Regions from separate parts of the Streptomyces sp. Ag82_O1-12 genome, predicted to be linked through region 2. Evidence: riboswitches for the same ligand, from Rfam matches in the RefSeq annotation. Region 2 holds a riboswitch; the other holds the start of a gene.
What was found. Region 2 has a riboswitch for S-adenosylmethionine ahead of thrC (threonine synthase). Riboswitches for the same ligand answer to the same signal wherever they lie in the genome.

Region 1: it holds a riboswitch for S-adenosylmethionine, as region 2 does, so the genes downstream of both, QOL88_RS10420 (aminotransferase class V-fold PLP-dependent enzyme) here and thrC (threonine synthase) in region 2, are expected to answer to the same signal.

Annotation. Positions count from the first base shown of each region.
Region 1 covers NZ_FXUW01000001.1:2,241,097-2,256,160, forward strand. The annotation lists gene QOL88_RS10360 (glycosyltransferase 87 family protein) at 5-1,243, shown strand; gene QOL88_RS10365 (MATE family efflux transporter) at 1,201-2,526, opposite strand; gene QOL88_RS10370 (PadR family transcriptional regulator) at 2,653-3,183, shown strand; gene QOL88_RS10375 (hypothetical protein) at 3,303-4,487, opposite strand; gene QOL88_RS10380 (C40 family peptidase) at 4,521-5,531, opposite strand; gene QOL88_RS10385 (C40 family peptidase) at 5,743-6,783, opposite strand; gene QOL88_RS10390 (NYN domain-containing protein) at 7,029-8,378, opposite strand; gene QOL88_RS10395 (hypothetical protein) at 8,415-8,654, opposite strand; gene QOL88_RS10400 (rhomboid family intramembrane serine protease) at 8,814-9,566, shown strand; gene QOL88_RS10405 (Lrp/AsnC family transcriptional regulator) at 9,563-9,844, shown strand; gene QOL88_RS10415 (DUF998 domain-containing protein) at 10,112-10,747, opposite strand; gene QOL88_RS10420 (aminotransferase class V-fold PLP-dependent enzyme) at 10,953-12,320, opposite strand; SAM riboswitch class IV at 12,501-12,617, opposite strand; gene trpD (anthranilate phosphoribosyltransferase) at 12,692-13,756, opposite strand; gene qcrB (cytochrome bc1 complex cytochrome b subunit) at 13,892-15,064, opposite strand, start outside.
Region 2 covers NZ_FXUW01000001.1:3,911,657-3,926,720, forward strand. The annotation lists gene QOL88_RS17815 (carboxylesterase/lipase family protein) at 1-27, opposite strand, end outside; gene QOL88_RS17820 (NADH:flavin oxidoreductase) at 115-1,239, opposite strand; gene groL (chaperonin GroEL) at 1,521-3,143, opposite strand; gene QOL88_RS17830 (cold-shock protein) at 3,536-3,739, opposite strand; gene QOL88_RS17835 (MoaD/ThiS family protein) at 4,186-4,461, opposite strand; gene thrC (threonine synthase) at 4,588-5,874, opposite strand; SAM riboswitch class I at 5,893-6,049, opposite strand; gene QOL88_RS17845 (glucosyl-3-phosphoglycerate synthase) at 6,230-7,174, shown strand; gene QOL88_RS17850 (alpha,alpha-trehalose-phosphate synthase (UDP-forming)) at 7,248-8,636, shown strand; gene otsB (trehalose-phosphatase) at 8,644-9,465, shown strand; gene QOL88_RS17860 (DUF3263 domain-containing protein) at 9,575-9,820, opposite strand; gene QOL88_RS17865 (extracellular solute-binding protein) at 9,856-11,109, opposite strand; gene QOL88_RS17870 (ROK family protein) at 11,243-12,184, shown strand; gene nagA (N-acetylglucosamine-6-phosphate deacetylase) at 12,184-13,419, shown strand; gene QOL88_RS17880 (hypothetical protein) at 13,499-13,930, shown strand; gene QOL88_RS17885 (1-phosphofructokinase family hexose kinase) at 14,033-14,962, shown strand.

The DNA.
Region 1 (15,064 bases), 1.7 Mb from region 2:
CGACGTGAAGACGACGGGCACGGGGCGGTCCCTGGCATGGCTGCCGGTGGTCTGGTGTCTCACCAGGCTGGTGCTGCTGCTGTTCGTCCTGAAGGTGTACGTCTTCCCGGGCCCGGACGTGACGAGCGACGTACAGGTGATCTACCAGGGCTGGTTCGACGTCCTGAGCACCGGAACGTTCCCGCTGGGCGATGTCACCTGGCAGTACCCGCCCGCCGCCGCGCTGGCGATCCTCTCCCCCGGCCTGCTGCCCTTCCTGGACTACGCGACCGCGTTCTACGTCCTGGTCTGCGTCACCGACCTGGCCGTGCTGGCCCTGATGACGTACGCGGGCCGCCGCCCGGGCCGGTCGATGCGCGGCGCCTGGGTGTGGGTGATCGGCGTCCCGCTGCTCGGCCCGACGGTGTACGCCCGCTACGACGTGATGGTCACGGCCGTGGCGATGGCCGCACTGCTCGCGGGCGCCCGGCACCCCAGGGCGATGGGGGCCCTGGCCGCCTTCGGGGCGCTGCTGAAGGTGTGGCCCGCGATGCTGCTTCTCGCCGCCCGCCGGCGCGGCGCCTGGGTGTCGGCGCTGGTGACCGGCGTCGTGGTGACGGGGGTGTTCGCGCTGGCCATGCCGGGCGCGTTCGCGTTCCTGACCTTCCAGCGCGACCGGGGCACCGAGGTGGAGTCGCTGGGCGCGCTGGTCTTCCACGTCGCCCGGCACTTCGGCTGGCAGGGCGAGGTGAAGCTGAACTACGGATCGATCGAGTTCCTCGGGCCGTACGTGAGCGAGGTGAGCACCGGCGCGCTGTTCCTGACCGGGGCGGCCTTCGGCTGGCTGGTGCTGTGGCGGCTGCTGGCCCGGCACTTCGAGGAGCACACGCTCGCGGACGCGGCCTTCGTGGCGGTCCTGATGTTCACCACCACCAGCCGGGTGATCAGCCCGCAGTACATGGTGTGGCTGGTCGGGCTGGCGGCGGTGTGCCTGTACTTCCCGGGCAGCCGGATGCGGCTGCCGGTCGCGCTGGTGCTGGTGGCGTGCTTCGCGACGGTGCTGGAGTTCCCGTACTACTTCGCCGACGTGGTGGCCAGTGACGGCCTCGGCCTCACTCTGCTGTTCCTGCGCAACGGCCTGCTGGTGGTCGCCACCCTCCTCGCGGCCCGCGCCCTGTGGAAGGCGACGGTGCCGCGCACGGCCCCCGCCACCCTGCCGTCTCAGCCGGCCGCCCGAGCCGGGGAGACCCCCGTCTCCTCCTGAGCCGGGGCGCGCCGGAACAGCACCCCCGCCAGGGCACACTGCACCCCCGTCGCGAGCGCCAGCGCGAGACACACCCCCGGCAGCCCGAGCCCCGTCAGGCTGTCGGCGAGGGCCAGCTGCACCGCGGTCCCGAGCACGGTCACCCGCAGCAGCACGGAGGCGCCCCCGCTGCCCTCGAAGACTCCGCCGAGCGCGATGAGACAGGCCATGAGCAACAGGTAGGGCCCGACGCAACGCAGGAACAGCACACCCTGGTGCGCGACTTCGGGCCCGGCTCCGAAGACGGCCATGAGCCACGGGGCACCAACGGCCAGCAGTACGGCCGCGCCGAGGCCGAGGGCGCCGGAGAGAAGCACGGTCTGCCTCCCGATCGCCCGCCGTTCGTCCTCTCCCGCGCCCCGCGTGTGCGCGGTGTGGATGGCGGCGGCCTGGCGGACGGCGTAGAAGGCCATGGTCGCCACGTACATGACCTTGTAGGCGATCGCGTACGCGGCCACCGCCGTCACCCCGAGCCGCGCCACGATCGCGACCAGGGCCAGCGCACCCGTCTGCCGCACGGTGAAGTCGGCTGACATCGGCAGGCCGGTCGTCAGCGTCCGGCGCAGGGACGCGGCCGGGGACTCGCCCGGCCCGGCCCGCCGGGCCTCGCGCAGCAGGGCGTTGCGCCGGACCGCGAGGAGGCCCGCCCCGAGCGCCACGCACCGGGACAGCACGGTGGCGGCCGCGGCGCCCTGGACACCGTGGAGGTGGATGAGGAGCGGGTCCAGGGCCAGGATCAGGCCGCCTGCCAGCAGGGCGAGCCGCATCGGGGTCCGGGTGTCGCCGGCGCCCTTGAGGATGCCGTCGATGAGTTGCTGGGCGAAGAAGACTGCCATGCCCGGCATGGACAGGGTGAAGTAGGCGGCGGCGAGCGGGAGGGCGGCGCCGTCCGCCCCGCCGAGCACCAGCCGGGCCAGCGGTTCGCCGGCGATCAGGCCGCCCGCCACCGCCAGGGGCGTCACCAGCGCCCACAGCGCCCATCCGCCCCGCACGGCGGCCCGGACCGCCCCAGGGTCGCGGGCACCCCGGGCGTGGGCGACCAGCACGGTGGTGCCGGAGCCGAAGACCAGGGCGATGCCGAGCAGCACGTTTTCCGTGGTGGTCGCGACGGCCACGGCGGCCACGGCCGGACCGCCCAGCCGGGCGACCCAGACGGTGTTGATGATGCCGGCGGCGACGGAGGCGAGGAGCGAGAAGTAGACGGGGCGGGCGAGCAGCACGAGCTGTCTGCGGTGGGCGTTCACGGTGGCGGTCCCCCCGGGTCCTGGAGAGCCTCGGCCGAGGTCTGCCGAACCTCGATCCGAGCTATCTCGATTCGAGGTAGCTCGTTAAGAGGTAGCATGCGGTGTCGCCCACCCGCAAGGAGGACCATGCTGGAGCTGTCGATCCTGGGCTTCCTCGCCGAGGAGCCCCTGCACGGCTATGAGTTGAAGGAGCGCATCAAGGCGCTGACCGGCCACGTCCGGCCGGTCAGCGACGGCGCGCTCTACCCGGCGATCACCCGGCTCACCACGGCGGGCCTGCTCGATCAGCGCACCGAGCCGGGCGCGAGCGCCGCCCCGCGCCGGATCCTCGCCCTCACCGGAAAGGGGCGCGAGGAACTGCTGGAGCGGCTGCGCCACCCGAAGCAGACCGAGATCACCGACCAGGTCCGCTTCAATACGGTCCTCGCCTTCCTGCGCCACCTGCCCGACCGGCACGAACAGGCCACGGTGCTGCGCCGACGGCTGGAGTTCCTGGAGACCCCGTCGAGCTTCTTCTACGCGTCCGGCGAGCCGGTCCGCGCCGAGGAGGCCGAGGACCTGTTCCGCCAGGGCATGCTCCGGGTGGCCCGGGCGACGGGCGAGGCGGAGCGGGCGTGGCTGCGGGAGGCCGTCGAGGTGCTCGACCGGCCGGAGTGACGCGGGGCCGGCCGGAGTGACGCGGGGCCGGCCGGAGCGAGGCCGTCGGCGGCTCGGGCCCTGTTCAGCCCGGCGGCCCCGGGCGGCGCGCGTGTGGCCTTCGGCGGCTCAGGCTCTGCTCAGCCCAGCTGATCCCGCAGATAGGTCCGCCACTCCTGCGTGAAGGCGTCCGGTGTCGTGCCCAGCACCTTCCGCATCGCCTCCTCCACCGCCCCGGCCCGCTCCCGGTGCTCCCCGACGGCCCGGTAGAACGCGCCGAGCCGGGCCTCCCCCCAGTGGTCGGAGATCATCCGGCAGGCCGTCCAGCCGCTCTCGTAGGAGCGGGCCAGGCGGCTCGCGTCGCCGGTGAAGCCGAAGTCCTCGTCGTCCGGGAGGGCGGTGGGGAGCCGGTCCTCGGCGACCGCCCGGGACAGTTCGGGGGCGGCCTCGACGGGGGTGCGGCCGGCGGCGCGGTAGCCGACCCAGTCGGCGTACCCCTCGGAGAGCCACAGGGGCGTGGCGGCCGTGGTGCGGGCGCGGGTGGCGACGTGGGTGGTCTCGTGGGTGACGACGACCTGCTCGCCGAGGTCCCCGAGGAGCGCGAACGCGTCCGGGTTGACGATGATCCGGTCCGCCGGCGCCCGGGTCCGGGGCCCTGTCTCTCCGGTGGTGACCGCGGCGATCCCTCGGTAGGACGAGGCGGGCGAGCCGAGCAGCCCGGCCATGCCCTCCAGCGACTTCGGCACGACCAGGACGACCCGGCGGCTCCAGTCCGTGCCCCACGCGTCCGACACGGCCGGTACCGCACGGTCGGCCAGGTCCGCGAAGTCCCGCAGCGACCGCCCGGACTGACCGACGCCGAGCACGAGACTGCTCCGGCCCCGCACCAGGCGCACCGCCCCCTGGTCCCACAGTTGCTGCGCGGACTTCTTCGCGGGCCGGTCGGTGACGACGGACCACCGCCCGTGCGCGTCCCGGCTCAGCCGCAGGGTGCGTCGGGTGGTCACCGGCGTCTCGTCGTACCCGGCGACCCGGTAGCGCAGTTCGGCGTCGGCGGTGGCCGTGTCGCCGGTGCGGCGCACCGTGGTCACCCGGTACGACCAGGCGGCCACGGGCACCGCGCGCAGGCTGGCGAAATCCGTCCCCCTGCCCGTCCGTTCGTAGGCCCGCGCGTCGCGGTCGACGACCGCTTCGGCCCGCCGGTCCAGGAGCCGCTGCACATCGGCCGTGGCGCTGTCGGCCGCGGGCCGCCCACCGCACCCGGCCAGGGCGACGAGCAGCACGACGAGCGCCACCAGCGCGGACCCCGACCTTCGACCAGCCACGTTCCCGATCGTACGGGCGCCGGGCCGTGCCGGTCAGACCCTGGTGACCGACGAGACGGGCATCATCCCGACCGGGTCGTAGCGCACGGGCGCGCCGGGGTAGGGCGCGTGGATGACCTGGCCGTTGCCCATGTACATCCCGACGTGGCTGGCGTCGCCCCGGTAGACGACCAGGTCACCGGGGCGCGCCTCGGACAGCGGGATCTGCCGGCCGGCGTACCGCTGGGCCTGCGAGGTGCGCGGCAGGGAGACCCCGGCCTGCGCGTACGACCACTGCATCAGCCCCGAACAGTCGAAGCCGGAGGGCCCGTTGGCACCCCAGACGTAGGGCTTGCCGAGCGCGCTGCGGGCGGCGGCGACGGCGGCCGAGCCGCGTGCCGAGGCGGCGGCCCCGCCGAGGTCGGGCATGCCGGGGCGGCCGGAGCGGGAGGCCCGGCCGTAGGCGTCGCGCTCGGCGTCCGGCAGGGAGTTGAGCAGCCGCCGGGCCGTGGCGAGCTTGTGCTCGACGGTCTTCTTGTGGGCCGCCACGGCCTTGCGGCTCGTCTCCAGTTCGCGGAGCTTCCCGGCGGCCTCCTCGCGGTCCTGGGCGAGTTCGCGCATGGCGCCCTGGAGTGCCTTCAGCTCACCGGCCTGGTGGGCGGTGAGACGGTCGAGCCGGGACGCGTGGTCGAGGTAGTCCTCCGGGTCGTCGGACAGCAGCAGGGCGAGGGACGGGTCGATGCCGCCCGAGCGGTACTGGGCGCCGGCGAGCGAACCGAGGGACTCCCGCATGGAGTTGACGCGCTCCTGCTGGCGGGCGATGCGGTCCCGGGCGATGCCGACCTCGGCACGCAGCTCGTCGGCACGCTCGTCGGCCTCGTTGTAGGCCTCGGTGGCCTTCTCGGCCTGCTCGTAGAGGCGGTCCACCGTGGCCCGGGTGTCGTCGTGCGGTGTGGCGGCGGCCGGTACCGCGCCCAGGGCGGCGGCAGTGACGGACAGGATGCTGACCGCGGCACCGGCGCCCCGGTCGAACCCGGACGGTGCAAGGCGGCGATGGGACCCCACGGGAAGCCGCTCTCCTTCCGCTGGCGGACTTGGAACGCGGCAGACAGTAGCCCCGCGACAGGGGGCCGCCAACGGCCATCCGTGGGTATCCAGCAGTGCGCCCCGCCGCTGACGCAGGTCAATGGCGGGGCGTGGGCTCACTCGGGGCCGCCGTGATTCGCCCGAACGGCGGACACGGTGTCCTGATCTCGAGGGCTCCGGGAGCCGGTCGTCAGACCCGGACGCCGAACATGAACGGGCCGCCGATGGTGCTCATCGACTCGTAACGGACGACGGTGCCGGTGCGCGGGGCGTGGATGATCTGCCCGTTGCCGGCGTAGAGGCCGACGTGGTGCAGGTCGTTGAAGAAGAAGACCAGGTCGCCGACCTTGAGCTGACTGGTGGAGTAGATCTTGGTGCCGATCTGGGCCTGGGCCTCGGAGGTGCGCGGGATCTGCATGCCGGCGGCGGCGTAGGCCCGGGAGGTGAGGCCGGAGCAGTCGAAGGAGCTCATGCCGGTGGCGCCGTAGACGTAGGGCTTGCCGAGCTGGCTCTGGGCGAAGGCGAAGGCGGACGCGGCGCGGCCCGAGCCGGGCGGGACGTCGATGTCGAGGGCGTCGCGCTCGCTGGCCCGGCTGGCGCGGCTCTGCTCGGCGGCGAGTGCGGCCTTCTCGGCGGCGGTGAGGCTGTTGAGCAGCTTCTGCGCGGAGGAGAGCTTGCTCTGGACTTCCTTCTTCTTCTTGCCGAGTTCGGCCCGGGTGGAGGCGAGGTCCTTGAGCTTCTCGGAGGCCTCGGCGCGCTCCTGGGCCAGTTCGCGCTGCTTCTCCTGGACCTTCTTCAGCGCCTCGACCTGCTGGCTGCTCAACTGGTCGAGCGTGGAGGCCTTGTCGAGGTAGTCCTCGGGGTTCGCGGAGAGGAACAGCTGGACGGAGGGGTCGATGGAGCCGGTGCGGTACTGCGACGCGGCGGCGAGGCCCAGGCTGTCGCGGAGCTCGTTGAGCTCCTCCTGGCCGCGGGCCACGTTGTCCTGGATGGTGGAGATCTCCTTCTGGAGCTTCTCCTGCTTCTCCTTGGCCCCGTTGTACTTCTCGGTGGCCTGCTCCGCCTCTTCGTAGAGCTTGTCGACCTTGGTCTTGACCTCGTCCTTGCTCGGCTTCTCACTGGGGGCCGCGTTGGCGGCCTGCGAGCTGAAGGCGACGGCAGCGGCGGCGGCGGTGGTCAGCACGGTCACACGTGCGCGGCTCGGCTGCTTAGGACGACGGTGGGACGCCACGGGTGAAAAGCTCCTTCTGGCCCCTCCGCCGTCTCTCCCGATGAGTGATCACCCGAGCGGAGGTTCGGCCCGACCCTAGTGACCTTCCTGTGATCAGTTCAAATCCTCAGATGAAAAATCGCGTCACAGAAGGCCATCTTTTCATCTGGACTCACAGGCGGTGAGACCCACTTGACGCACCGTGGCTCACAGGTCCCACCAATTCGGGCATCACACCCGGACGTTACGCATGGTGCGTAAGGCCCCTAGGCCCGTGAAAGCCGCCTGAGCAGCATCGCGGAGGCTACCGGGCGGGCGCCGGCCCGGGCCACGCCGTCGGCGACCTCGCGGTCGGTGGACGCCACGATGACCGGACGGCCCGGCGGTTCGGCGCGCACCAGCTGGCGGATGAGCTCGTCGGCGGTGACGCCCGGCTTCGAGAACAGCACGCGCACACCGCGAGGCGGGGCCAGCAGCACCGGCGCGGCCAGCTCCGCGCCGTCGAAGACGCAGGTCACCTCGGCGCCGCTCTGCGCGGCCAGTTGGGAGAGCTGCCCGAGCAGCCGCAGGCGCTGCTTCTCCAGCGGCATCTGCGGATAGCCGGTCTTGGTGACGTTGTAGCCGTCGACGACCAGATGGGCCTGCGGCAGCGCCAGCAGCTGGTCGAGGACCTGCGGGTCGTCCTCCGACAGGGCGCGGGCGGCGATGTCCTTCGGGGTCATCCGGCCCGGCTCGACGGCGTCGACGGTCTCGGCGGGCCGTACCGACACCGGGGGCAGGGCCAGTTCGCGGCGGAGTCCCTGGGTCGCGTCCAGCAGGGTGTCCAGCAGCAGCCGGACCCGCATGTCCTCGACGCTGCGGCCCTCGCGGGCGGCCCGGCGCGCGGCCTCCAGGGCGGCCTCGCTCTCGCCCAGCCTCGACTTGAGACGCCGGGTCTCGCTCTCGGCGGCGGACACCTGCGCGTGCCCCTCGGCACGGATGGCCTCGATCTCGCCCTGTGCCTTGCGCAGGGCGGCCTCGCCCCGCTTGACGTCGCTGAGGGCGGCCCGCAGCTTGCGGTGCAGCGACTCGGTTTCCTTCTTGGCCGATTCCAGCTCCGTGCGCAGCCGCTCGGTCTCGGCCCGGGTGTGGTCACGGGCCCGGTCGAGCTCGGCGCGCAGCCGCTCCAGCTCGGCCCTGCTCTCCTCGTCGGCGCGCTCGGCGTCGGCCCGCTGGGCCTCCTCGCCGGCGGCGGTCACGAGCTTCACCCAGCCGAGGGGCCGCAGTACGTAGGCCGCGGCCGCCACATCGAGCGGGTCCGCGGCCGGGGGCGGGGAGCCTGAGTCGAGGGCGCCGGTCAGCTCCGGCTGGGTCTCTCTGAGCTTCTCCCCGATGCGCTGCCGGAACAGCGGATCGGTCTCCAGCGCGGCCGCCATCGCGTTGCCGGCGAACTTCGCCCGCCGGTTCGGGGCGAACCGGGCGTACTGCCTGAGCTGCGCGGGCAGCTCGCCGACCGTCAGCGAACCGAAGCCGTCGGAGACGATCTGCACCACTCTGCGGCGCACGCCGTCGGGCAGCGGACGGTCGAGCACCTCGGCGGCGCCGTCGCCCGGTCCCCCGCCCGTGGTCTCCGCCATCCGTCACACCCCAATGCTGTGCGGGGCCTGCTCCCCTCAGGAGCCGGCGCCCGGCCTGTCCACGAGTTCCACCTGGTCCACCGCGTTACACCAGCGGCAGCGCACCGACTCGATGGTCTCACTGAGGACCTCGCGCTCCTCGACCTTCGGCTCTCCGGCCAGGTCGAGGTGGACGTACTCGACGACCTTCGACGAGCGGGTCACGTCGAACCTCGTGAGGTTGCCGCAGAGGGTGCAGCGCCACCGCGTCTCGGCGGTCGGCAGGGGAACCGTCATCGTGACCTGTTCTCTTTCCTTCTAGTGTCCGTGACGCGACCGGCATCCCCGGTGCGTGTGGTCCGTAACCCTACGGCCTGGCGGGTACCCGCCGCCCGCGTGTCCACGGCGGCGAGGCGGTCTGGGTGGTTGCGTCCGGTTACGTCATGCTCTGTATTCATGATCCGCAAGTGGAGCGCGTCGATCGTCCGGGCCGGCAGATCGGTCAGGGGGTCGTCGGCGCCGGTGACGTACACCCTGATCGCCCTGTGCTGCCTGGCCTTCCTGGCCGGACCCGCCTCGGGCCTGAATCCGGCGTACGGCGCGGGCGACGAGCTGCTCGCCGTGCAGCGGGCCTACTTCCGGCGCTGGGGCGTGATCCCCGCAGAACTGTTCGAAGGGTCCGGGAGACCGGCCCTCACCCCCGCGACCGCGCTCTTCGTCCACGGCAGCTGGGTCCACCTGCTCGGCAACATGCTCTTCCTCTACGTCTTCGGGGCGATGACCGAGGAGCGGATGGGCCGGGTGCAGTTCACCCTGTTCTACGTCGGCTGCGGCTACCTGGCCCTGCTGGGCTACGCCGTCGCCAACGCGGACTCCGAGCAGTCCCTGGTCGGCGCCTCGGGGGCGATCTCGGCGGTCCTCGGCGCTTTCCTGTACCTGTTCCCCCGGGCCCGGGTGACCAGTCTCCTGCCGTTCCTGTTCTTCCTGCCGGTGCGCTTCCCGGCGTGGGTCGTGCTGCCGTTCTGGGCGGCGCTGCAGTGGCTGGCGGCGGGGCGGGCCCCGGACGGACCGGGGGTGGCCTACCTCGCCCACCTGATCGGATTCGGCCTGGGCTTCGGCTACGCGTCGGTCCGATACGGCCGTCCCGCCGGCCCTACTAGAGTGAAGGCCGCCCCTGCTCCGGCCCCCGAGGGAGAGAACCAGCCGTGATCACCGCGATCGTCCTCATCAAGACCAGCGTGGACCGGATCCCCGAGATCGCGGAGTCGATCGCGGCGCTGGACAGCGTCAGCGAGGTCTTCTCCGTCACCGGCACCTACGACCTGATCGCGATGGTCCGGGTGAAGCAGCACGAGGACCTGGCCGAGGTCATCCCGGGCCGGATCAGCAAGATCCCCGGCGTGGAGGGCACGGACACCCACGTGGCGTTCCGTACCTACTCGCAGCACGACCTGGAGGCGGCCTTCTCGATCGGGCTGGACAACTAGCGCCCCCGCCTGCCCGCCGGGTCCCGGATGAGGGGTTCTGCATCCGGGCTCCGTCCCGCTCCCCGGTCCGGTCCGGTCCGGTCCGCAGGATCGAGCCCAGGGCCTTCTCTCGCCGGATGGACGGCCCTGTCCGCCGTCGTGCTGGTCCCGCTGGGCATCGCCGCGACCCGTTACGCGCTCGCGGACAGCCTCGAGTCGCCCAGGGCACCCTCCCCCGGCCCGATCTCGATGCCGCGAGGGAGGCCAACCGGGACCTGCCCAGAGCTCTCAACCAGCGCGGCTGAGACGCCCTCCCAGCACCGCCTCCTGCACACGACCTGCCCGGCGGACGAGGCCACGAACGCCAGCAGCAAGCGCCCAGAACAGGAGGGGAAGCGCGGCGACTCGCTCCATACCTCCCATGCCGAGACCGAGGTAGTGGCGGGAAAGGAACAGCCCGAACGCTGTGATCGCGGTGACGCCCAGCACGCTGGTGCCCCACCGCAGTGGCGCAGGAACGTGTTCTGCCAGGCCGAACCCTGCCAGGAAAAGACCGATGTTGCCCATCGCCATGATGAGAAGGGCGCCCAAGGCGTGCTGGTTCTCGTTGACGTCCGCGGGAGCCAGCCCGGCCAGCACGAACCCCACGCCGACACTGGCGAGCAGCAGACGAGCCACGGCAGCGGCCGGGCTTCTGCGCCACAGGACACCACCGATCAGGGCGGCGCCAACAACGAGCAGCGCTCCCAGAGTGATGAACGAGGCGTTCATCAGGCTGTGCTCGGGGGAGCAGATATACCGCGGCTCAGGGTCTGACTGCACAGCGCAGTGAGCGTTTCCTAAGTCGCTGATGTTGTTCCGTGCCCAGCTATATGGTCTCGCCCAAGCCGACTCGGCAATCCCGTGGATGACGAAGAACTGCACTACGCCCACGATCCAAGCCGAATACCCGATCCGGACCCTCACCTGTCCACCTTCCGTCACGCGAATCCCGTGCGGACAGCCGATCATGCGACGCCGGACTCAGGCACTCCGACCAGCCCCAGGAACGGAGTGGGGAAGGCCCCACCCCGGCCCGGGCACGGAAGTTCTCGGAACGCTGGATCGTCCTGGGCACCGGGCGGCCGGCTCAGGCGGAGGTGTCCGGCACGCAGCGCCCGTCCTGCGTGCGGTAGTTCCACTTCGCCCCGTCCGCCACGAGCTCCTTCACCGCCCGGACGAACCGCTCCACGTGCTCGTCGGGCGTGCCCGCGCCGAAGCTGACCCGGATGGCGTTGAGCGACTTCTCCCCGGGCGCGGCTTCCGGCGACCCGCACTCCCCCTGCGCCTGCGGGTCGCTGCCGAGCAGCGTGCGCAGCAGCGGGTGGGCACAGAACAGCCCGTCCCGTACGCCGATGCCGTACTCGGCGGACAGGGCGGCGGCGAAGTGGGAGCTGTTCCAGCCCTCGACGACGAAGGAGAGCACGCCGACGCGCGGCGCGTCGTCCCCGAAGAGGGACAGGAACCGCACCTCGGGAACGTCGGCGAGACCGTCGCGCACCGCGCGGACCAGGTACTGCTCACGGGCGACGAGGGTGTCGAAACCGGCCTCGGACAGGGCCTTGCAGGCCGACGCGAGGGCGTAGGCGCCGATGACGTTGGGCGACCCGGCCTCGTGGCGGGCGGCGCTGTCGTGCCACTCGACGTCCACTCCCCCGTCCTCCCGCCGGCCGACCTTGCGGCTGGCGCCGCCGCCCGCGAGGTACGGCTCGGCCGCGCGCAGCCAGTCGGCCCGACCGGCCAGGACGCCCGAGCCGAAGGGCGCGTACAGCTTGTGGCCGGAGAAGGCGACCCAGTCGACGTCGAGGTCGGCGACGGACACCTGGTGGTGCGGGGCCAGCTGCGCGGCGTCCAGCACGATGCGCGCACCGTGGGCGTGCGCGGCCGCCGTGAGCTCCCGTACGGGCCACAGCTCACCGGTGACGTTCGAGGCGCCGGTGACGCACACGAGGGCCGGCCCGTGGGGGGCGCGGTCGGCGAGGGCGCGCTCCAGGGTCTCGACGGCCTCGCGGGGGCTGCGCGGGGCGTCGAGGTAGGTGACCTGGGCGCCCCGCCACGGCAGCAGCGAGGCGTGGTGCTCGGTCTCGAAGACGAAGACCCGGCAGTCGGCGGGGAGCGCGGCGGCGAGGAGGTTGAGGGAGTCGGTGGTGGACCGGGTGAACACGACCTGGTCGCCCTCGCGGCAGTCGAGGAACTCCGCGACGGTCCGGCGGGCGTTCTCGAACAGGTCGGTGGAGAGCTGGGAGAGGTACCCGGCGCCGCGGTGGACGCTGCCGTAGTACGGCGCGTAGGCGGCGACGTCGTCCCAGACCCGCTGGAGCGCCGGGGCGCTGGCGGCGTAGTCGAGAGCGGCGTAGGTGACCTCGCCACCGGTCACGAGCGGCACGGTGACATCCCGGCCCAGAACGGGCAGCGGGGCGCAAACGGACGGGGCGGCGGCAATGGTGGAGACGGACATGGGTGAACTCCCGTGAAGGCAGGTGGAATCCGCCCGCGAGCCGGTACGGCTACCAGCGGGGGGGGAAGGAAAGAGGGATGCGGAGGCGGGGCTCTGCGGCCCTATCGCATTCGCTGATTCACGGGAGAGCTCCTCGACGACCAGGACCCCTGGCCCCACACTTTTCAAAAGTGTGCGAGGGGTCCGCGCTTGCCACAGACCTCGCTGCCTGCGGCCTGGTCTTCACCCGGGGCACCCCGCCACGGACGGAGGGTTGCCGGACAGTCGGCCGGGGCCTCATGACTGTCACTCATGACCTGATCAGGAACGTACGCGAAAAGATCGGCGTCCCGCAACCCGAGTCCGGATCGCGGGACGCCGTCCGCGGTGCCCTATCTGTTGCTGGCGGCCACCCAGCGCTCCAGCGTGCGCTTCGCCGCGCCCGAGTCGATCGACTCGGCCGCCTTCACCATCCCGGCCCGGATCTGCTCGGTCAGTGGCGCGGCGGTGGGCTCCAGGGCCACCAGCGCGGCCGCCGAGTTCAGCACCACCGCGTCCCGCACCGGCCCCGTCTCCCCGTCCAGGAGCCGCCGCGCGACCTCGGCGTTGTACGAGGCGTCCGCGCCGCGCAGCGCCTCCACGGGGACCAGTTCGAGGCCGACGTCACGCGGGTCGAAGGCCTCCTCGGTCACCTCGCCGTCCCGGACGGTCCACACCCGGGAGGTGGCCGTGGTCGTCAGCTCGTCCAGGCCGTCGTCGCCCCTGAAGACCAGGGAGGAGTTGCCGCGCTCGGCGAAGACGCCCGCGACGATCGGCGCCATGCGGGGATCCGCCACACCGACGGCCTGGGCGCGGACCCGGGCCGGGTTGGTGAGCGGGCCGAGGGCGTTGAACACCGTGCGGATGCCCAACTGGCCGCGGGCGGCGCCCGCGTGCCGCAGCGCCGGGTGGAACTTCACCGCGAAGCAGAAGGTGATCCCGGCCTCCTCGGCGACCTCCGTGACCCGGTGCAGGGGCAGCTCCAGGTTGACGCCGAGCTTCTCCAGCACGTCGGAGGCCCCGGACGCCGAGGACGCGGCGCGGTTGCCGTGTTTGACGACCTTCGCGCCGGTGCCGGCGACGACGATCGAGGACATCGTGGAGATGTTGACCGTCTTCGCGCCGTCACCGCCGGTGCCGACGATGTCGACCGTCGCGCCGGGCACCTCGATCACGTTGGCGTGCTCGTACATCGTGCGGACGAGGCCGTTGATCTCCTCGACGGTCTCGCCCTTGGCGCGCAGGGCCACGACGAACCCGGCGATCTGCGCCTCGGTCGCCTCGCCGCGCATGATCCGGTCCATCGCCCAGGCGGTGTCGTCCGCGCTCAGGTGCCTGCGGTCCAGCAGGCCGTTCAGCAGCAGGGGCCAGGAGCGGCCCGCCGCGGTGTCGCCTCCAGCGGGGGTCACAGCGCTCATAAGCCGCTCCAGGGTCAGGCGTCCCGTACTGCGGGACGAGAGTCTCAACGGGTCCACCCTATCCAGCCGCGACCACGGCGAAGGGCCCCGTCCGGCGATCGGACGGGGCCCTTCTGTGGCGTGGCGAAGCAGTGATCAGTGGTGGCCGTGGCCGCTCGTGATCTCCCGGTACTCCTCGGAGGTGGGCTTCGGGATCTGGGCACCCTCGCCGTAGTAGGCGTCGCTGAGCTTGGCGCGCAGCTTCTCGGAGCCCTTCACCTTGCGCTCGACACCGTTCTCGTCGACCGTCGGGCCGATCTCGGCCGGCTTGTACTGCTCGTGGGCCGTGAGCGTGTACATCTGCTCCTGGCTGAGCGGCTCGTGCACCTCGATGAACTCACCGTGCGGCAGGCGCTTGATGATGCCCGACTCGCGGCCGTGCAGCACCTTCTCCTTGTCCCGGCGCTGCAGGCCGAGGCAGATGCGCTTGGTGACGACGAACGCCAGGACCGGCCCGAGGAAGAACCCGATCCGGACGAACCAGGTCACCGAGTTGATCGACAGATGGAAGTGCGTGGCGACGATGTCGTTGCCACCGCCGATCAGCATGATGATGTAGCCGGTCACCCACGCGACACCGACGCCCGTACGGGTCGGGACGTTGCGCGGACGGTCCAGGATGTGGTGCTCGCGCTTGTCCCCGGTGACCCACGACTCGATGAACGGGTACAGGGCGATGATCCCGAGGAACACGCCGAAGAGCACCAGCGGGATGAACACACCCAGGACGAGCGTGTGACCCCAGAGGTTGATCTCCCAGCCGGGCATCGCGCGGATGAGACCCTCCGCGAAGCCCATGTACCAGTCGGGCTGGGCACCGGTCGACACCTGATCGGGCCGGTAGGGGCCCAGGACCCAGATCGGGTTGATCGACGCGATGCCGGCGAGGGCCGCGATGGCACCGAAGACCAGGAAGAAGAAGCCTCCGGCCTTGGCCATGTAGACCGGCAGCAGCGGCATGCCGACGACGTTCTTGTTGGTCCGGCCGGGACCCGCGAACTGGGTGTGCTTGTGGTAGAAGACCAGGATCAGGTGGCCGACCACGAGCCCGAGCATGATGCCCGGCAGCAGCAGGATGTGGATCGAGTAGAACCGGGCGACGAAGTCGGTACCCGGGAACTCCCCGCCGAACAGGAACATCGAGATGTACGTGCCCACGATCGGCACGGACAGGATCGCGCCCTGCGTGAAGCGGACACCCGTACCGGAGAGCAGGTCGTCCGGGAGCGAGTAGCCGGTGAAGCCGGTGAACATGCCCAGGACGAACAG
Region 2 (15,064 bases):
CGGCGGGCGGGACTCGGTCGTCGTCATCTGGATCTCCTCACGATGCCGGTGAACAGGCGCTCAGTCAGTGTCCTTGACTGACGCAAGCAGATCCAGAGCCTCAGACGACGGCGATCAGCTGAGGGTCTTCAGCGCCGCCGGGTTGTAGGGCGCCAGCTCCTCCAGGCGGCCGTCGAGCACCTTCCGGGCCCACTCGGGGTCCTGGAGCAGCGCGCGGCCGACGGCGACCATGTCGAACTCGTCGCGCTCGAAACGGTCCAGGAGGTTGTCGAGGTCGCCGACCTCGGCGCCCTGGCCCTGGAAGGCCTTGATGAAGTCGCCGTTCAGGCCGACCGAGCCGACGGTGATGGTGGGCTTGCCGGTCAGCTTCTTGGTCCAGCCGGCCAGGTTGAGGTCCGAGTCGTCGAACTCGGGCAGCCAGTAACGGCGGGTGGAGGCGTGGAAGGCGTCGACACCGGCCGCCGCGAGCGGGGCCAGGATGGCCTCCAGCTCCTCGGGCGTCTCGGCGAGGCGGGCGTCGTAGGCCTCCTGCTTCCACTGGGAGTAGCGGAAGATGACGGGGAAGTCGGCGGAGACGGTCTCGCGGACGGCCGCGACGATCTCCTCGGAGAGCTTGGCGCGGGCGACCCGGTCGCCGCCGTAGGCGTCGGTGCGGCGGTTGGTGCCCTCCCAGAGGAACTGGTCGAGCAGGTAGCCGTGGGCGCCGTGGATCTCGACGCCGTCGAAGCCGATGCGCTCGGCCGCCGCGGCGGCTTCGGCGAACGCGCCGATGACGGCGTCGATGTCGGCCTGGGTCATGGCCTTGCCGGTGGGCTCCGTCGCGCCGATGCGCAGGCCGGAGGGGCCGACGGCGGGGGCGTCGGCGAACGGGGGCTCGCCCTGGTTGCGGACCATGCCGATGTGCCACAGCTGGGGCACGATGGTGCCGCCCGCGGCGTGCACCGCCTCGGCGACCTTCGCCCAGCCCGCGAGCTGCTCCTCACCGTGGAAGCGCGGCACGCGGTCGCTCTGCCCCGCCGAGTCGTGGCCGACGTAGGTGCCCTCGGTGACGATCAGGCCGACTCCGGCGGCGGCGCGGCGCGCGTAGTACGACACGACGTCCTCACCGGGCACGCCGCCCGGGGAGAACATGCGGGTCATCGGCGCCATCGCGATCCGGTTCGGAACGGTCAAGCCGCCCAGCGATACGGGCCGGGACAGGATTTCGGCGGCGCGGGATGCGGAGGCGGCGACAGTCACGTGGGGGCTCCCTTGGGGGTACCGGATGGTATGTGCATACGCATGGGACCTCACCTTCAACCATCCGGCACCGCCCGGACCATCCCACCCCCGCTGTGATCCCGGACACGCGAGGTGTGTGCCCCCCGGGCAGGGGGAGGGCGGGGGCACACCTCGGGCCCGCCCGACGGCGCCCCCGGACACGCCCGACGGCACACCCCCGGACACGCCCGAGGGCGGCACCCCCTGTCGGAACAGGAAGTGCCGCCCTCGGTAAGACCGTTGATCAACCCTGGGGTCGATCAGAAGTCCATGTCACCGCCCGGCATGCCGCCGCCGGCCGGCGCGGCGGCCTTCTCCGGCTTGTCGGCGATGACGGCCTCGGTGGTGAGGAACAGCGCGGCGATGGAGGCGGCGTTCTGCAGGGCAGAGCGGGTCACCTTCGCCGGGTCGATGATGCCCTCGGCGATCATGTCGACGTACTCACCGGTCGCGGCGTTCAGGCCGTGGCCGACGGGCAGGTTGCGCACCTTCTCGACGATGACGCCACCCTCGAGGCCACCGTTGACGGCGATCTGCTTGAGCGGGGCCTCCAGGGCCAGCTTCACGGCGTTGGCGCCGGTCTGCTCGTCACCCTCCAGGTCCAGCTTCTCGAAGACCGAGGAGGCCTGGAGCAGGGCCACGCCACCACCGGCGACGATGCCCTCCTCGACGGCCGCCTTGGCGTTGCGCACGGCGTCCTCGATGCGGTGCTTGCGCTCCTTGAGCTCCACCTCGGTGGCGGCACCGGCCTTGATGACCGCGACACCGCCGGCGAGCTTCGCCAGGCGCTCCTGGAGCTTCTCGCGGTCGTAGTCCGAGTCGCTGTTCTCGATCTCGGCGCGGATCTGGTTGACCCGGCCGGCGACCTGGTCGGCGGAGCCGGCACCGTCGACGATGGTGGTCTCGTCCTTGGTGATGACGACCTTGCGGGCCTTGCCCAGCAGGTCGATCGTGGCGTTCTCCAGCTTGAGGCCGACCTCCTCGGAGATCACCTCGCCGCCGGTGAGGATGCCGATGTCCTGCAGCATCGCCTTGCGGCGGTCGCCGAAGCCCGGGGCCTTGACGGCGACGGACTTGAAGGTGCCGCGGATCTTGTTGACGACCAGGGTCGACAGGGCCTCGCCCTCGACGTCCTCGGCGATGATCAGCAGCGGCTTGCCGGACTGCATGACCTTCTCGAGGAGCGGCAGCAGGTCCTTGACGTTGCTGATCTTCGAGTTCGCGATCAGGATGTACGGGTCGTCGAGGACGGCCTCCATACGCTCCATGTCGGTGGCGAAGTACGCCGAGATGTAGCCCTTGTCGAAGCGCATACCCTCGGTGAGCTCCAGCTCCAGACCGAAGGTCTGGGACTCCTCGACGGTGATGACGCCTTCCTTGCCGACCTTGTCCATGGCCTCGGCGATGAGCTCGCCGATCTGGGTGTCGGCGGCGGAGATGGAGGCCGTGGAAGCGATCTGCTCCTTGGTCTCGACATCCTTCGCCTGCTCCAGCAGGGCGGCGGAGACGGCCTCGACGGCGCGCTCGATACCGCGCTTGAGGGCCATCGGGTTGGCGCCGGCGGCTACGTTGCGCAGACCCTCCTTGACCAGGGCCTGGGCGAGAACGGTCGCGGTGGTCGTACCGTCACCGGCGACGTCGTCCGTCTTCTTGGCGACTTCCTTGACCAGCTCGGCGCCGATCTTCTCGTACGGGTCCTCGAGCTCGATCTCCTTGGCGATGGAGACACCATCGTTGGTGATCGTGGGCGCGCCCCACTTCTTCTCGAGGACGACGTTGCGGCCCTTGGGGCCGAGCGTCACCTTGACGGCGTCCGCGAGCTGGTTCATGCCGCGCTCGAGGCCGCGCCGCGCCTCCTCGTCGAACGCGATGATCTTGGCCATGTGAAGTGGTCCCTCCAGGACTGGGGGTGATTACTTCGGACCGCGCCCGCGCCCGCGACGGACGGCTCGCCAGCCTTGTGGTTCCTTCCCACCCGGCCTGCGGGCCTCACCGACCCGGTCCTTACGTTGTCACTCTCACCTTCAGAGTGCTAACGCAATGATTAGCACTCGACCCCCGAGAGTGCAAGGCGCGCTCGCGTAGCGAGTGCTCGTTGAGGGGTGGTGGTCGGGTGACGGGCGGGCGCAAGCGCCTCCCGGGGATCGGGCAGGGTCGTCAGCCGCCCGCGAGCACCGCCCGGCAGGCCGTTCGAACAGGCCGAAGGGCCCGCACCCCGGGGGGTACGGGCCCTTCTGAGAAGACCGGTCGCGTGAGCGTTGGTCGTGGTGCGCGTTCAGGCAGCGACGCGAACCATGTCGGCCTGCGGTCCCTTCTGGCCCTGCGAGATCTCGAACTCGACCCGCTGGCCCTCTTCAAGGGTGCGGTAGCCGTCCATCTGAATCGCGCTGTAGTGGACGAAAACATCCGCACCACCGTCGACCGCGATGAAGCCGTACCCCTTCTCCGCGTTGAACCACTTGACGGTGCCCTGAGCCATGCCTAACTCCCCTATTACTGGCCCTTGCACAGATCCACACTTCGTGAACCCGGGTCAGACCTCACCCCCCACGGTTGGGGGCGTGCGCCGGAACGCGTCGACCGCGGCTGAATGTATCTGTCCAACTGCCGTCTGCAACAGGTCAATCGGACGAGAATTCTGGACGCGCCGGATCCGGAATGTGGGGAGAATTCGTCCGAATTCAGGGCAAGTCGGGCCACACAAAGGGAACAAAAGCCGCAAAAGATGCGCACACTTTGGCTACATCTTGTCGGGCTCGCAGCGGGAATTTCAGGGTGCCGATCAGCGGATCGGGACCGCGTTCCCCAACTGTACCGCGCTCAATCACACAGAATTGCCCCCTCCGCTTCTCTCACGGAGGGGGCAATTCGATGAACTCTCAGTGACTGCCGTTACCGAAGGTAATAACGGGCCGCCCGACCGGTTCAGCCGCCGGCGACGGCGGGAATGATCGACACGCCGGCACCGTCCGGCGTGGCCGTCTCCAGACCCTGCTCGAACCGCACGTCGTCGTCGTTGACGTACACGTTGACGAACCGGCGCAGCTTGCCCTGGTCGTCCAGCACCCGGGCGGCGATCCCGGTGTGGTTCTTCTCCAGGTCGGCGATGACCTCGCCGAGGGTCCCGCCATCGGCGGACACCTCTGCCTGACCGCCGGTGTAGGTGCGCAGGATGGTGGGGATGCGAACGGTGACGCTCATCGGGGATGTCCTCCGGTTCTTCTTGGGCTACGGCTGGGGCGCGCCCTCAGGGGCGCGGGGCTGTATCAACGTGCGGCTCCGCCGCGTGGGCGCGACCAGCCCTCACCGGCCCGCAGCGAACAACGATCAGACCAGCCCGGCCTCACGGAACGAGTCCAGGTTGGGCCGGATGGTCGCGGTCAGCCCGGTCCCGGCCACCGCGTCCAGCGTCTTGAGGCCGTCTCCGGTGTTGAGCACGACGGTGGTCTTGGTGGGGTCGAGGGCCCCGCTCTCGATCAGCTTCTTCGTCACGCCCACCGTCACACCACCGGCGGTCTCCGCGAAGATCCCCTCGGTCCGAGCAAGGATCTTGATCGCGTCGACGACCTGCTCGTCGTTCACGTCCTCCACCGCACCGCCGGTCCGCCGCGCGATGTCCAGCACGTAGGGCCCGTCCGCCGGGTTGCCGATGGCGAGGGACTTGGCGATGGTGTTCGGCTTCTGCGGGCGGACGACGTCGTGCCCGGCCTTGTAGGCGACGGACACCGGCGAGCAGCCCTCGGCCTGCGCGCCGAAGATCTTGTACGGCTTGTCCTCGACCAGCCCGAGCTTGATCAGCTCCTGGAGGCCCTTGTCGATCTTCGTCAGCTGCGAGCCGGAGGCGATCGGCACCACCAGCTGGTCCGGCAGCTGCCAGCCGAGCTGCTCGCAGATCTCGTACGCGAGGGTCTTGGAACCCTCCGCGTAGTACGGCCGGAGGTTGACGTTGACGAAGCCCCAGCCCTCGCCGGCCGGGTCGCCGATCAGCTCGGAGCAGAAGCGGTTCACGTCGTCGTAGTTGCCCTCGATGCCGACGAGCTCGCCGCCGTAGACCGCGGCCATGACGACCTTGCCCTGCTCCAGGTCGTGCGGGATGAACACGCAGGAGCGGAAGCCGGCGCGGGCCGCGGCGGCGCCCACCGCACCGGCGAGGTTGCCGGTGGAGGAGCAGGAGAGCGTGGTGAAGCCGAAGGCGCGGGCGGCCTCCAGGGCCTGGGCGACGACGCGGTCCTTGAAGGAGTGCGTCGGGTTGCCGGAGTCGTCCTTCACGAACAGCTTGCCGGCGTCGACGCCCAGCTCACGCGCGAGGTTGTCGGCCTTGACGAGCTTGGTCCAGCCGGGGTTGATGTTCGGCTTGTCCGCGACGTCGGCCGGGACCGGCAGCAGCGGGGCGTAGCGCCAGATGTTCGCGGGTCCCGCTTCGATGCGCTTGCGGAGCTCTTCGGTGTCGTAGGCCGAGAAGTCGTAGGCGATCTCCAGCGGGCCGAAACACTCCTGGCACGCGAAGACCGGGCCGAGGGGGACGCGGTGGCCGCACTCGCGGCAGCTGAGCGCTGCGGCGGGGCCGAGGTCTACGGTGGATTCAGTGGTGCTTGCAACAGTCTGCGCAGCCATGTGAGGCGAGGCCCTTTCTCCTCATCTTCCTCACGACGCATCTCGCCGTGAGACGGATTTGGCACCTTCCCGAGCCGGGAGCCTCGCGCATGGGGTCGACAGTGACCTACGAGTACCGACTGGAGGGTTGCCGGGGCTTCATCGGGCCGTTTCCCTCTGCCCCTCTGGATGAGCTGTATGTGGTTGTAGGCGGCGGGTGACCCCGGACATGCGATGGTCATCCGCCTTGTTCAAGACTGTAACCGACGACCAGGACAGTTGAGATAGTCGTCCGAACCGCGAGATGACTGTACCTGTCAGCCGCTACCGCGGCGGGCAGTCCGTCCCGCCGAGAGTACGCAGAGGAGCCGCCACGGTGCTGGAAGAAGTCGAGCGCTGGCTGAGCACCCGTTCCTGGTCAGCGAACGAACGCCCCCTCCACCAGATTCTCGCCGCGAAGCAGCGCACCGGCCAGACGGTCAGCGTGGTGCTGCCCGCGCTCAACGAGGAGGCGACGGTCGGCGACATCGCCTCCGTCATCCGCCACGACCTGATGCGGCAGGTGCCGCTCGTCGACGAGCTGGTCGTCGTCGACTCGGGCTCGACCGACCGCACGTCCGAGGTGGCCGCCGCCGCGGGCGCGCGGGTGGTGCACCGGGACGAGATACTCCCGCATCTGCCCGCCGTGCCCGGCAAGGGCGAGGTGCTGTGGCGCTCTCTCCTCGTCACCCGCGGGGACATCGTCTGCTTCGTCGACGCCGACCTCAGGGACTTCTCGTCCGACTTCGTCTCCGGGATCGTCGGCCCGCTGCTCACGGAGCCGGACGTGGACCTGGTGAAGGCCATGTACGACCGTCCCCTCGCCGGCGCCGCGGGGCAGGGCGGCCGGGTCACCGAGCTGATGGCACGCCCGCTGCTCAACATGCACTGGCCGCAGCTGGCCGGCTTCGTGCAGCCGCTCGGCGGCGAGTACGCGGCCCGCCGCTCCCTGCTGGAGCAGCTGCCGTTCCCCGTCGGGTACGGCGTGGAGCTGGGGATGCTGGTCGACGCCCTGCACCTGGCGGGCCTGGACGCCCTCGCCCAGGTGGACGTGGGGGTGCGCAAGCACCGGCACCAGGACGGGCAGGCGCTGGGCCGGATGGCCGCCGCGATCTACCGCACGGCCCAGCTGCGGCTGGCCCGCGGGCATCTGATCCGGCCGGCCCTGACGCAGTTCGAGCGGGGGGCGGACGGCTTCGAGCCGCGGACGTACTCCGTGGACACCGAGGAGCGTCCGCCGATGGTGGACATCGCCGAGTACCAGGCGCGGAGAGCGGCCTGACCGGGGCGGTTTTCGGCCGGGCGCCGCAGATCCGCACGTTTGAGCGTTCGGGGGCCGGGCTAGGTTGAGGCTTATGGCTTCGACGAACGGTGCTGCACAGGTGCTGGTGGCCTCCAACCGGGGTCCCGTCTCGTACACGGTGGGCGAGGACGGCTCGCTGGAGGCCAAACGGGGCGGCGGCGGGCTGGTCTCCGGGCTCTCCGCGATCGGCTCCGACGCGGACGCGCTGTGGGTGTGCTCGGCGCTGTCCGACGGCGACCGGGAGGCGGTCCGGCGAGGGGTCGGCGAGGACGGCGTGCGGATGCTGGACATCCCGGCCGACGTGCACGCCGACGCGTACAACGGCATCGCCAACTCGGTCCTGTGGTTCGTGCACCACATGCTCTACCAGACGCCGCTGGAACCGGTCTTCGACGCGGAGTTCCGGCGGCAGTGGGCGTCCTACGAGGCGTACAACCGGGCGTTCGCTCAGGCGCTGGCCGAGGAGGCGGCGCGGGGCGCGGCGGTCGTGGTGCAGGACTACCACCTGACGCTGGTGCCGGGCATGCTCCGCGAGCTGCGGCCGGACCTGCGCATCGGGCACTTCTCGCACACGCCGTGGGCGCCGCCCGAGTACTTCCGGATGCTGCCGGACGACGTGGCCGGGCAGGTGCTGCGCGGCATGCTCGGCGCGGACCGCCTCGGCTTCCTCACCGAGCGCTGGGCGGAGGCGTTCACCGCCTGCGCCGAGCGGTTCGCGGGCGGGCTCGGCGGCACGCGGGTCGGGGTGCACGGGCTGGGCGCCGACGCGGACTTCCTGCGCAAGCGGGCGCACGAGCCGGACGTCGAGGAGCGGATGGCCGCGCTCCGGCAGGAGATCGGCGAGGGCCGCCGCACCATCGTCCGGGTCGACCGCACCGAGCTGTCCAAGAACATCGTGCGCGGCCTGCTGGCCTACCGCCGGCTGCTGGAGGCGCACGCCGAGTGGCGCGAGCGGGTGGTGCACGTCGCCTTCGCGTACCCGTCGCGGCAGGACCTCGCGGTGTACCGGGACTACACGGCCGAGGTGCGGCGGCTCGCGGACGAGATCAACGCCGAGTACGGGACGCCCGGGTGGACCCCGGTCCTGCTCAACCTCAAGGACGACTTCGCCCGCTCGCTGGCCGCCTACCGGCTGGCCGACGTGGCCCTGGTCAACCCCATCCGCGACGGCATGAACCTCGTCGCCAAGGAGGTCCCGGTGGTCTCCGACGCGGGCTGCGCGCTGGTGCTGTCGCGGGAGGCCGGGGCGCACGAGGAGCTGGGCGAGGACGCGATCACGGTGAACCCCTACGACGTCACGGGCACGGCGGCGGCCCTGCACGAGGCTCTGTCGATGCGCCCGGAGGAACGCGCCGAACGCGGCAAGCGCCTGGCCGCGGCGGCGACGGCACTGCCACCGGCGCAGTGGTTCGTCGACCAGCTCGACGCGTTGAGGGGCTGAGGGCCCGATGAGCAGCCTTCCCACCCCCGCGACGAAGGCCGGGCAGGACGGCCTCGACGCCCTCCTCGCGCAGCCCGGCAAGGCACTGATCGGGCTCGACTTCGACGGGACGCTCGCGCCGATCGTGGCCGATCCGGAGCTGGCCCGGGCCCATCCCCGGGCGCTGTCCGCGCTGGCCGCCCTCACGCCGAAGGTGGCCGCCGTGGCGGTGATCACCGGCCGGCCGGCCGAGGTCGCGGTGCGCAACGGCGGCTTCGCGGACGTCCCGGGTCTGGAGCACCTCGTCGTCCTCGGGCACTACGGCGCCGAGCGGTGGGACGCCCGCAGCGGCAAGGTCACCGCGCCCGAGCCGCACCCCGGCGTCGCGGCCGTACGCGCCGAGCTGCCCGGGCTGCTCGACGGGAGCGGGACCTGGGTCGAGGAGAAGGGCCGGGCGGTGGCCGTGCACACCCGCCGGGCCGCCGACCCACAGGCCGCCTTCGACGCCCTGCGCGAGCCGCTGACCGACCTCGCGACCCGGCACGGCCTGATCGTCGAGCCCGGCCGCATGGTCCTCGAACTGCGCCCGCCCGGCATGGACAAGGGCGTCGCGCTGAGCGAGTTCGCCCGCGAGATCGACGCCGGATCGGTGCTCTACGCCGGCGACGACCTGGGCGACCTGCCCGCCTACTCGGCCGTCGACACCCTCCGCACGACCGGCACCCCGGGCCTGCTGGTGTGCAGCGGCAGCGACGAGGTGACCGAACTGAGGGAGCGGGCGGACGTGGTCGTGGACGGCCCGGAGGGGGTCGTTGAGTTGCTGGCCGCGCTGGCGCATCGGATCGGCTAGAGGGGCGCTCCCTCAGGGGGGCGGGGCAGCATCGATATGCGGCTCCGCCGCGGGGCGCGAACCACCACGACGCACCCGCACCCCGCGACGGCGAGAAGCCCCCCGCCCCTCACCGCTCGGACCGACGCCGCTCCCGAACACGTCGCAGCCGATTCACCGTCACCGGATCATGCGCCAACGCCCGAGCGTCATCCAGCAGGGCGTTGAGAAGCTGGTAGTAGCGAACGGGAGCGAGATCCAGCTCCTCACGTATGGCCCGTTCCTTCGCGCCGGGACCGGAGAAGCCCCGGCGTTCGAGCGCGAGGATGTCCCGCTCCCTGCGCCCGAGCCCCTGCTCACCCGTGTCCTCGTCCATGCACGGCACCGTAACGCCTGCCACCGACAGCGGAGCTACTCCGCGCTCTCCGCCCGGACCGCCGCCGCCTGGAGGTGCCCGAGTACGCCCGAGGGGCTGCCGCCGGGCGCGACGGCCTTGCCGATCTGCTGCTTGACCTGGGCACTGACGTCGGCCCAGGACGTCTTGCCGACCGGGTAGAGCTCGGAGGCCAGCAGCTCCTCCAGGAACGGCCTGAGGTGCCGGTCCTCGTCGGAGGCGGCCATCGTGCCGGACGCGGAGGAGGTGACCGGCAGCAGGTCGTACTCGCGGGAGAAGGCCAGCACGTTCTTCTCGCTGTAGACGAAGTCGAGGAAGTCGCCCACCTGGTCGCGGTGGCCGTTCTTGCGGAACGCCGTCATCCAGTCGGTGACGCCGAGCGTGGACCTGCTCGGGCCCTCCTTGCCCGGCGTGGGCACCATCCCGTACTTGACGCCGTTCTTCGCGGCGATCTTCATCAGCGAGGGGTGGCCGTTGAGCATCCCGACCTGGCCCTTGGCGAAGGCGGCGAACGCCGCGGCCCGGTTCAGATTCCCCGGTGCGACCGGCCCGGTCAGGTCCTTGCCGACCAGGTCCTCCTTCAGCCAGGAGAAGGTGTCGATGTTCTCCGGGGAGTCGAGGCCGTAGCCGTCGACGCCGTCGGTGTAGCCGCCCCCGCCGCTGAGCATCCACTGCATGGTCTCGGCCTGCGCCTCCTCGGGGCCGAGGGGCAGCGCGTAGGGGTACTTCACGCCCTTCGCCTTGAGCGCCTCGGCGTCCGCGGCCAGGTCGTCCCAGGACTCGGGCGCGCTGACGCCGGCCTTGGCGAAGAGGGTCTTGTTGTAGAAGAGCACGCGGGTGGAGGCGGCGAACGGCAGCCCGTACTGCACGCCCTTCACCTGGCCCGCGGAGGCCAACTGCCCCACGAAGTCGGCCTGCGTGCGTATGGAGAGCAGGTCGTCGGCCTTGTAGAGCTGGTCCTGGGCGGCGTAGTCGGCGTACGCGCCGATCTGCGCCATGTCCGGCGGGTCACCGGCGGCGACCATCTCCCTGACCTTGCGGTCGACGTCGTTCCAGGAGTAGACGCTGACGTCGACCTTGACGTCGGGGTGGTCGGCCTCGTACTCCTCGACGAGCTTGTCCCAGTACTTCTTCGAGCTGTTGGCCGCGCTGTCGCCGTAGTCGGCGGCGACCAGCTTCAGGGTCACGTCGGCCGATCCGCCCGTGACGCCGCAGCCGCCGAGGACCGCCGTCATGCCCAGTGCGGACACCACCGCGATCGTTCCTGCCATCCGCCGCCGCTGCACCGCTGCTCTTCCCCAACCCCGGCGTCACCGCCGCCGAAACATTTCGATATCCGGAACAAGGTCTACACCACGTGAGTGGACTAGACCTCTTGCGGGTCCCCGGGTCACACTGTTCCCCGTGAGACATGTCATCGCCCTCGACGTGGGCGGCACCGGAATGAAGGCCGCGCTGGCCGGGCCGGGGGGCGAGGTACTGCACCGGGCCCGCCGGGCCACCGGACGCGCCCAGGGACCGGACGCCGTCGTCGCGGGCATCCTCGACTTCGCCGCCGAGCTGCGCGCGTACGGCGCCGAGCGCTTCGGCACGCCCGCGTCCGCCGCCGGGGTCGCCGTCCCCGGCATCGTCGACGAGGCGCACGGCGTCGCCGTCTACGCGGCCAACCTCGGCTGGCGCGACGTCCCGCTGCGCGACCTGCTGACGGAGCGGCTCGGTGTCCCGGTCGCCCTCGGCCACGACGTGCGCACCGGCGGCCTCGCCGAGGGGCGGGTCGGCGCGGGCCGGGGCGCGGACCGGTTCCTGTTCGTGGCGCTGGGCACCGGCATCGCGGGCGCCATCGGCATCGATGGCCGGGTCGAGGCGGGCGCGCACGGCTTCGCGGGCGAGATCGGCCACATCGTCGTACGCCCCGGCGGGGCCCCTTGCCCCTGCGGGCAGCACGGCTGCCTGGAGCGCTTCGCCTCGGCGGCGGCCGTGAGCGAGGCCTGGGCCGCGACCTCCGGCGACCCGGACGCGGACGCGGCGGACTGCGCGAAGGCGGTGGACTCCGGCGACCCGAAGGCCGAGGCGGTCTGGCAGGAGGCCGTGTCCGCCCTGGCCGACGGCCTGGTCACGGCCCTGACGTTGCTGGATCCCCGCACTTTGATCATCGGTGGTGGTCTGGCAGAGGCGGGGGAAACCCTCTTCACGCCCCTGCGGGAAGCCATCCGCGCTCGCATCACTTTCCAGAAGCAGCCGACGATCGTCCCCGCCGCGCTGGGCGACGGCGCCGGTTGTCTGGGGGCGGGCCTGCTGGCATGGGATCTCCTCGACCACACCGACCGCATGGAGGTAACCCCCTGATGACCGACGCCTCAGGGGCGCGGGACAGCGCCGATATGCGGCTCCGCCGCGGAGCGCGACAAGCCCCCACGCACCCGCACCCCGCAACGGCCGGGCACCCCACGGTCCTGACCGGCGCGACGGTGGTCCTCCCGACCGAAACCGTTCACAACGGCCAAGTAGCCGTCGACGGCACCCGCATCACCCGGTCGGCCCCGGAAAACGCCCAGGTCATCAACGCATCCGGCCACTACGTCATCCCCGGCTTCGTCGACCTGCACAACCACGGCGGCGGCGGAGCCTCCTTCACCTCCGGCTCGGTCGACGACATCCTCAAGGGCATCCACACCCACCGCCTGCACGGCACGACCACCCTGGTCGCCTCCACCGTCACCGGCGACATGGACTCCCTCACCCACCGCGCGGGACTGCTGAGCGAACTCGCCGAGCAGGGCGAGATCGCCGGCGTCCACTTCGAGGGCCCGTTCATCTCCCCCTGCCGCAAGGGCGCCCACTCCGAGGCCCTCCTGCGCGACCCCCACCCCGCGGAGGTCCGCAAGCTGGTCGACGCGGCCCGGGGCCAGGCCAGGATGCTCACGCTGGCCACGGAACTCCCCGGCGGCCTGGACTCCGTGCGCCTCCTCGCCGACCACGGCGTGATCGCGGCGATCGGCCACACGGACGCCACCTACGAGCAGACGGTGGATGCCATCGACGCGGGCGCCACGGTCGCCACGCACCTCTTCAACGCGATGCCGCCGCTCGGCCACCGCTCCCCCGGCCCGATCACCGCGCTGCTGGAGGACGAGCGGATCACGGTCGAGCTGATCAACGACGGCACACATCTGCACCCCGCCGCGTTGCAACTGGCGTTCCATCACGCGGGCGCCGGCCGGGTCGCGTTCATCACGGACGCGATGGACGCGGCCGGTTTCGGCGACGGGCGCTACTGGCTGGGCCCACTGGAGGTGGAGGTCACGGACGGCGTGGCCCGCCTGGTGGAGGACGGCACGATCGCCGGCTCGACCCTCACCCAGGACCGCGCGTTCAAGCGGGCGGTCACGGTCGACGGCCTCTCCGTCGAGGACGCGGTGACGGCCCTGTCCGCCAACCCGGCCCGCCTGCTCGGCATGGCCGACACGATCGGCTCACTGGAGCCCGGGAAGTACGCCGACCTGCTGCTCCTGGACTCCGCGTACGAGCTGAAGGGCGTCATGCGCCGGGGCGAATGGGTGGTCCCTCCCCAACTGGGCTGATCTATAGGATGGGTTGGACAAATCAGCCGGCCGCAAGAGCTCGTAGAGCTTACCCGCCTCACCATATATAGTCATGCCCATGACCAAGTACGTGAAACTTCTAACACGGGGGACCGGGGTCGGGGCGGCGGCATTCCTGCTGGCTGTCGCCATTCCTGGCAGTGCGCAAGCGGCAGCAGATCCCGTATACGCAGGATGTAACACAACCGGCGCGAGCGGCCTCCTGAGGGACACTCAGCTGACTGAAAGCCCCGGCGGCACGCACGCGGTCCACTTCGAGATCTCGGACACCGCGGCTGATCGGCACCACGCACGGGTTCGGTACCTCACGAAAATGGGCAACGGGAAGACGAAGTCCTGGAAGTGGAACCCGAATTACGAGGGCGTGGGAACCATAGTGGTTAACACCTCGGCCAAAGATCAGGACAACGGTATCTTCCGGGTCGGTATTGAAGTAGCCAGGGCAGAAGGGTCTTCGATCCTCAACTCCTGCATCGCCTGGGAGCCGTAGCAGTGAGCAAGCCAAGGGTGCGAGGGCTGTGAAGGCTCTCGCACCCTTGGCATGATCTGCGCATAACCGCACGTCCTGCAATGCTCTCGGAGGGCCGCGTAGGTGATCCTCACAGTGACTTTGAACACCGCTCTCGACATCACCTATCGCGTACGGTCCCTCAGGCCGCACGCCTCCAACCGCGTCTCCGAGGTGACGGAACGCCCCGGCGGCAAGGGCGTCAACGTGGCCCGGGTCCTCGCGGCCCTCGGGCACGAGGTGACGGTGACGGGTTTCACGGGCGGGGCGACGGGCCGGGTCGTGCGGGAGAAACTCGCGGCGGTGCCGGGGGTGGTGGACGCGCTTGTACCGGTCTCGGGCGCGACCCGCCGCACGGTCGCCGTGGCCGACGGGCTCACCGGCGACACGACGCAGCTGAACGAACCGGGCCCGACGATCACGCCGTCCGAATGGTCGTCCTTCCAGGAGGCCTACGAGGACCTGCTCCCCGGTGCGTCGGCGGTGGCCCTGTGCGGCAGCCTGCCGCCGGGCGTCCCCGTGGGCGCGTACGCGGGCCTGATCCGCACGGCCCGCTCCTTCGCGGTCCCGGTCCTCCTGGACACCAGCGGCGAACCCCTGCGCCGGGGCGTCGCGGCCCGCCCCGACATCATCAAGCCGAACGCCGACGAACTGGCGGATCTGACGGGCTCCCACGACCCGCTCCGCGCTACCCAGGACGCCCGCCGCCGAGGCGCGGGCGCGGTGGTCGCCTCCCTGGGCCCGGAAGGCCTCCTGGCCCTCACCCGAGACGGCCGCTGGCGAGCCACCCCACCCGCCCGCACCCGCGGCAACCCCACCGGCGCCGGTGACGCGGCGGTGGCGGGCCTGCTGTCAGGCCTGGTGGACCGCCTCCCCTGGCCCGTCCGCCTGACTCGAGCCACCGCACTGTCCGCGGCGACGGTCCTGGCACCAGCGGCAGGCGAGTTCGACCGGGCGACGTACGAGGAGTTGCTGGGAAGGGTGTCGGTGACCAGCGCAGCGCCGGCGGCGTAAGCGCTGTGCACCCTCGCTGGGTACGCCTGCCATGCCGTTTGGCCGAGAAATGCCCCCTCCCCCCATCTCGGAGGCATGATTATGTGATCATTTGTTCGGTGC